DNA from 2 places in the Streptomyces sp. V2I9 genome. Region 2 is predicted to be linked to the other one. Evidence: riboswitches for the same ligand, from Rfam matches in the RefSeq annotation. Region 2 holds a riboswitch; the other holds the start of a gene.
The links. Region 2 has a riboswitch for glycine ahead of gcvT (glycine cleavage system aminomethyltransferase GcvT). Riboswitches for the same ligand answer to the same signal wherever they lie in the genome.
Positions count from the first base shown of each region.

Region 1: another riboswitch for glycine. It lies ahead of gcvP (aminomethyl-transferring glycine dehydrogenase); the one in region 2 lies ahead of gcvT (glycine cleavage system aminomethyltransferase GcvT).

Region 1 is NZ_JAUSZJ010000002.1:622,605-625,982, forward strand. Features, by position in the region: gene gcvP (aminomethyl-transferring glycine dehydrogenase) at 1-2,222, opposite strand, end outside; glycine riboswitch at 2,416-2,513, opposite strand; gene QFZ71_RS02795 (PRC-barrel domain-containing protein) at 2,646-3,011, shown strand; gene QFZ71_RS02800 (DNA polymerase IV) at 2,939-3,378, opposite strand, start outside.
Region 2 is NZ_JAUSZJ010000002.1:5,108,522-5,111,899, forward strand. Features, by position in the region: gene gcvH (glycine cleavage system protein GcvH) at 1-48, opposite strand, end outside; gene gcvT (glycine cleavage system aminomethyltransferase GcvT) at 171-1,286, opposite strand; glycine riboswitch at 1,463-1,560, opposite strand; gene QFZ71_RS22510 (AAA family ATPase) at 1,724-2,416, shown strand; gene QFZ71_RS22515 (enhanced serine sensitivity protein SseB) at 2,487-3,257, shown strand.

The DNA.
Region 1 (3,378 bases), 4.5 Mb from region 2:
TGGAGGGGGTGATTGGGGAGATACGGCGCGAGGTGCGCGCGGACACCGACCGGACCGACGCCGGGGCCGCCGCCGCCGTGCGGGATGCAGAAGGTCTTGTGCAGGTTCAGGTGCGAGACGTCGCCGCCGAACTTGCCGGGCTTGGCGAGCCCGACCAGCGCGTTGAGGTTGGCGCCGTCGACGTAGACCTGGCCGCCCGCGTCGTGGACCTCGCCGCAGATGTCGGCGACGTGCTCCTCGAACACCCCGTGCGTGGACGGGTAGGTGATCATCAGCACGGCCAGCTCGTCGCGGTACTGCTCGATCTTGGCGCGCAGGTCCGCGACGTCGACCTCGCCGTCGTCGGCGGTCTTCACCACGACGACCTTCATGCCCGCCATGACCGCGCTGGCGGCGTTGGTGCCGTGCGCGGACGACGGGATCAGGCAGACGGTGCGCTGATCGTCGCCGTTGGCCCGGTGGTACGCCCTGACGGCCAGCAGCCCCGCGAACTCGCCCTGGGAACCGGCGTTCGGCTGGATGGACACCGCGTCGTAGCCGGTGACCTCCGCCAGGCGCTCCTCCAGCTCGCGGATGAGGGTGAGGAAGCCCTGCGCCTGCTCGGCCGGGGCGAAGGGGTGCAGCGCGCCGAACTCGGGCCAGGTGATCGACTCCATCTCGGCGGTCGCGTTCAGCTTCATGGTGCAGGAGCCGAGCGGGATCATGCCGCGGTCCAGCGCGTAGTCGCGGTCGGCGAGCTTGCGCAGGTAGCGCAGCATCGCGGTCTCGGAGCGGTGCTGGTGGAAGACCGGGTGGGTCAGGAAGTCGTCCGTGCGCAGCAGCGCCTCGGGCAGCGCTTCCGCGACCGTGGCGTCCAGCGCCTCGATGTCGCCCTCGGCGCCGAAGGCGGCCCAGACGGCGGAGAGCTGCGCGCGGGTGGTGGTCTCGTCGCAGGCGACGGAGACGTGGTCGGCGTCGACGAGGCGGAGGTTGACCCCGCGCTCCCGCGCGTCGGCGACGATGCCGGCAGCCTTGCCGGGCGCCCGGACGGTCAGGGTGTCGAAGAACGCGCCGTGCACGACCTCGGCACCGGAGGCGCGCAGGCCCTCGGCCAGGATCGCGGCGTAGCGGTGGGTGCGCCGGGCGATCGTCCGCAGCCCGTCCGGTCCGTGGTAGACCGCGTACATCCCGGCCATCACGGCGAGGAGCACCTGCGCGGTGCAGATGTTGCTGGTGGCCTTCTCACGGCGGATGTGCTGCTCGCGGGTCTGGAGGGCCAGGCGGTACGCCTTGTTGCCGTCCGCGTCGACGGAGACGCCGACGAGGCGGCCGGGCAGGGAGCGGGCGAACTTCTCGCGGACCGCCATGAAGCCGGCGTGCGGGCCACCGAAGCCCATCGGGACGCCGAAGCGCTGGGTGGTGCCGACCGCGATGTCGGCGCCGAGCGCGCCGGGCGAGGTGAGCAGCGTGAGGGCCAGCAGGTCGGCGGCGACGGTGACGATCGCGCCCAGCTCGTGGGCCTGCGCGATGACGGGTTCGATGGCCCGGACGGCTCCGGAGGCGCCCGGGTACTGGAGCAGGACGCCGAAGACGCCGCGCTCGGCGATATCGGCGGGGATGCCGTCGCTCAGGTCGGCGACGACGACCTCGACGCCGGTCGGCTCGGCGCGCGTCTCGATCACCGCGACGGTCTGGGGAAGGGTGTCGGCGTCGACCAGGAAGACGCCGCTCTTGACCTTGCCGACGCGCCGGGCGAGCGCCATCGCCTCGGCGGCCGCGGTGCCCTCGTCGAGCAGGGAGGCGCCGGAGGTGGGCAGCCCGGTGAGCTCGGCGACCATCGTCTGGAAGTTCAGCAGGGCCTCCAGGCGGCCCTGGGAGATCTCCGGCTGGTACGGCGTGTAGGCCGTGTACCACGCGGGGTTCTCCATGACGTTGCGCAGGATGACGGGCGGCGTGAAGGTGCCGTAGTAGCCCAGGCCGATCATCGGGGCCAGCACCTCGTTGCGGTCGGCCAGCGAACGCAGTTCGGCCAGCACCTCCGCCTCGGTACGCGCCGACGGAAGATTCAGGGCCTCCGCGCTCCTGATCACGTCGGGCACGGCCGCGGCGGTGAGCTCGTCGAGCGAGCCGTAGCCGACCTGGGCGAGCATCTTCGCCCGCGCCTCGGCGTCCGGCCCTATGTGGCGCTGCTCGAACGGAATGCCCTGCTCCAGCTGGGAGAGCGAAGTGCGACGGGGGGTCATGGTGGAGGCCTCCTGGTCTGTCACGACCTGCGAGGGGCACCACGGCGCGGGTGCCCGAACGGCCTCCCCCTCTGTCATCTCAACCTGAGAGCTTCACCGGCTCGCCCGGGGGCATGCCGACTTTCACCGTCGGTGAGGGTCGAATCCGTCCGGGCCTGCGCCCGCGCGGAACCGCCCTGCTTTCCAGAGTGACCTCGTCCGTGCGGTACGGGAGCCTGAGAGATTCCGGGGAGGAGTTGCTCCTTCGGCGCCTCCGGATTCCGCACCGGAGGACTCTCCCGCACGGGGTCAGCAGCCACCGCCAGCCTACCAGCGGCCTTCGCGCCGGAGCTCTCGAGTGGCCGACACCGCGAATCTGCACTTCTGTGGTGCTGGTGGGGCAACGCGGACCACCTTGAGCAGCCGCGACCAGTGGGAGGCACCGTGCAGACCGACATCGATCCGCGCCGCCTGATCGGCCGCAAGGCATTCGATCGCAAGGGCGCCAAGATCGGAACGGTGGATGAGGTCTATCTCGACGACGCGACGGGCGTCCCCGAATGGGCGGCCGTGCGCACCGGACTGTTCAGCAGGGACGCCTTCGTCCCGCTGGAGCCCAGCGAATTCGTCGAGGACGCGCTGCGCGTCCCCTTCGACCGGGCGCTGATCAAGGGCGCGCCGGACTTCGGGGTCGGGAGGCACCTCTCGCCCGAGCAGGAACTGCAGCTCTACCGCCACTACGGACTGGACACCCCGCCCGCGGGCGGCTCCGACCGGGACTTCGGCAGGCTGGCAGGCCAGGAGGAGTAGTCGGGCGGCTCGCGGACGAGGGGCAGCGGGTCCGCAGGGAGCAGCAGCGGATCGTCGACGCGGAAGGTGAGCACCCGGCCGGGCGCGCTCCACGGCTGCTCGAACCGGACGGTGACCCGGCCGATCCCGCTCCCCTGCACCCATCCGTGTCCGTGCTGCTCGTGGTGCACGTCGTGCCCGGCGGACCAGCGCCGGGCGGCGAGCGGCTCGGGAGTCTCCGGCTCGGGCTCCCCGGCGCTCCCCTCCCCGCCGCCCTCCGCGGCCGGCGTCTGGTCCTCCTGAGCCCGCCGGGCGCGTTCCCGCGCGTCGGCGGCCTGGGCGAACAGATCCTCCTGGGTGAAGTCGGCGAGGCCCGTGACGCCGACCC
Region 2 (3,378 bases):
CAGCCACTCGTGCTCCTTGCTGTACCGCAGCTGCTGGGGGTTGCTCATGACCTGAATTCTCCTGTACGCGGGGGAGTGCTGATGAACGGTGGTCTTACGGGGTGAGACGGAGGTACGTCACTTCCGTGACGGGCTCGGGCGGCCGAGAACGCGCCCGCCCCTCCGGGATATCACTTCTGGCGCTTGTAGAACGGCAGCGCGACGACCTCGTACGGCTCGTGCGTGCCGCGGATGTCCACGCCCACGCCCCCGGTGCCGGGGGCGGCGAAGGCGGCGTCCACATAGGCCATGGCGATCGGCTTGCCCAGGGTCGGGGACGGGGCGCCGGAGGTGACCTCGCCGATCACCTTGCCGTCGGCGACCACGGAGAAACCGGCGCGCGGGACCCGGCGGCCCTCGGCGACCAGGCCGACGAGCTTGCGCGGCGGGGCGGTCTCGGCGCGCTCGGCGGCGGCCTTCAGCGCCTCGCGGCCGACGAAATCGCCCTCCTTCTCGAACTTCACGACCCGGCCCAGGCCCGCGTCGAACGGGGTGAGCGCCGTCGTCAGCTCGTGCCCGTACAGCGGCATGCCCGCCTCCAGGCGCAGCGTGTCCCGGCAGGAGAGGCCGCAGGGGATCAGCCCGTGCGGGGCGCCGGCCTCGGTCAGCGCCCGCCACAGCTGCTCGGCGTGCTCGGGGGCGACGAACAGCTCGAAGCCGTCCTCGCCGGTGTAGCCGGTACGGGCGATGAGGGCCGGGACCCCGGCGACCGTGCCCGGCAGACCCGCGTAGTACTTCAGCCCGTCCAGGTCGGCGTCGGTGACGGCCTTCATGATGGCGGGCGACTCGGGGCCCTGCACCGCGAGCAGCGCGTACGCGTCCCGGTCGTCGCGCACCTCGGCGTCGAAGCCCTCGGCGCGGGCGGTCAGCGCGTCCAGCACGATCTGCGCGTTGCCCGCGTTGGCGACCACCATGTACTCGGCTTCGCCCAGGCGGTAGACGATCAAATCGTCCACGATCCCGCCGTCCTCCTGGACGATCATCGTGTAGCGGGCCCGGCCGCTGCCGATGGTGGCGATGTTGCCCACCAGCGCGTAGCTCAGGAAGGCGGCGGCCTCCGGCCCGGAGACGGTGATCTCGCCCATGTGCGACAGGTCGAAGAGACCGGCGCGGGTGCGGACGGCGTTGTGCTCGTCGCGCTCGCTCGCGTACCGCAGCGGCATGTCCCAGCCCGCGAAGTCGGTCATGGTGGCGCCCAGCGAGCGGTGCAGCGCGTCGAGGGCGGTGAGACGGGGGGCGGTGCTCATGGGCATGGCTCCAGGGCATGACGACGTCAGGACGGAAATCCTCCCCATCTGTCATCGGAACCTGAGAGGTTCGCCGACAGCCCCTGACGGGGTGTGCCCCGGAGGGCGCCCTTGTTCAGGGGGCTCGGCTTGCACCTTGGGTGGAGCCGCCTGAGCGGCCCGCTTTTCAGATCTGCCTCATCCGCGCGGTACGGGGCCTGAGAGATTCAAGGGAGGATCTTGCTCCTTCGGCGCCCGGCCCACGGTGGGGCCGGAACTCTCCCGCGCGGATTCGAACGGCCGGTATGCAGTTGGCGCGGCCATCATCGCACGCATTCCGGCGGAGCGGGAGGCCGGTCCTCGACGCCTGCCCGGACGGCGAGGACGGTTGTGCCGCCTTGCCAGTTCTTTACACTTCAGGAACAGGTGTGGGCGGCCCGACGGCAGGGGGATGGGCGATGACGTTACAGCGGTCGGCACCGACAGCGGGGGTCGCGCACGGCGCGCTGCCCGCACAGTCCGGCGCACCCGTACGGGAGCTTCCGCCGGACGGCGCGCCGGTGGTACGGGATCTGCGCGGGCGCGCGGGCCTGGTCCCCTACACCCTCGATTTCCCGCCTGGCGACATCGTGGTGGTCTCCGGCCTGCCCGGCAGCGGGAAGTCCACCCTCATCCGCCAGGCCGCGCAGGGCCGCGCCGTCGACTCGCAGAACACCCGCGACAGCTGGGCCGACGCCCTGCCCGCGGCGCTGCCCTACGCCCTCTACCGCCCCCTGGTCCGCGCCGCGCACTACCTCGGCCTCCGCCGTGCCCTGCGCGCCGGTGAATCGGTCGTCGTGCACGACTGCGGGACCCAGACCTGGGTACGCCGCTGGCTCGCCCGGCACGCCGCGCGCCGGGGCCGCACCCTCCACCTCGTCCTGCTCGACGTGACGCCCGACGTCGCGCGGCAGGGGCAGCGCGAGCGCGGGCGCGGCGTCTCCGGCTACGCCTTCGCCCGCCACCGGCACGCGGTGGCCCGGCTGCTCCGCGACACCGAGCAGGGGCTGCTGCCCGCCGGCTGCGCCTCCGCCGTGCTGCTGGACCGCCCGGCGGCGGGGGCGCTCGCCCGGATCGCCTTCACGGAGGCCGGGGCTTCCGCCGCCCGCTGAGGTTAAGGTGCTGGCCGGAGCAGGGCCACCGTGCGCGGCGGCCCCGGCGGTGGAGAGAGGCGCAGAGGCAGTGGACATTCCGGCACCCGCACCGGCACACCCCCAGCAGGGGTGGCCCGCCAACGAGCTCGAAGAGGTGCTCAGCGCCTCGCTCGGCGTCCCGGACGCGGGCGGCCGCCTCGTCGAGGTGCTCGGCCGCAGTTCCGTCTGGGTACCGCTGCCGAACGGCGGCAGCCCCGCCGGCGCCGACCTCGACCTGCCGATGATGGAGATCGACGGCGCGGCGTTCGTCCCCGTCTTCAGCTCCGAGGCGCAGTTCCTCAGCTGCGTCGGAAGCCATATGTCCTTCGCCGTCGCGCCCGCCCGCGACTTCGCCCGCGGCCTGCCCCCGCAGGTCGGCATCGCCGTCAACCCCGGCGGCGCCGTCGGCATACCGCTTCCGCCGCCCGCCGTCGCCGAACTGTGCCGGACCGGCCGTACCGCGCTGGACGGGCCGGCCTCCGGCGGCCGCGTGCGGCTGTTCGAGCCGGACTGGCAGCAGGACCCGGTCGACTTCCTCTCCGCCGTGTCCGAGGAGTTCGAGGCCACCGGGGTGGTCAGCACCGCCCGCCGGACGCTGGCCAGCATCGAGGGCGGCGACCCGGTCCTCTTCGTCGGCGTCGAGTTCGCCGGCTGGGACGGGGCGGGCCAGAGCGTCCCCATGGACGCCATCGGCCGGGCGCTCGGCCGGGTCCAGGTCCCCTGGCCGGTCAACCTGGTCCTGCTCGACGTGGCCCAGGACCTGGTGGGTGACTGGATGCGGGAGAAAGTACGCCCGTTCTACCGGCGCGCGGGCCACTGAACCACCGGCGCGCGGGCGGCTGAACCGCGGACCCGCGCCACGGCACCGGCCGGCGGGCCGCCTCGGTCGGCCTGACCTCGCCGGACCGCGACGTCAAGCCGGTGCCCCCGTCGGCGCATAA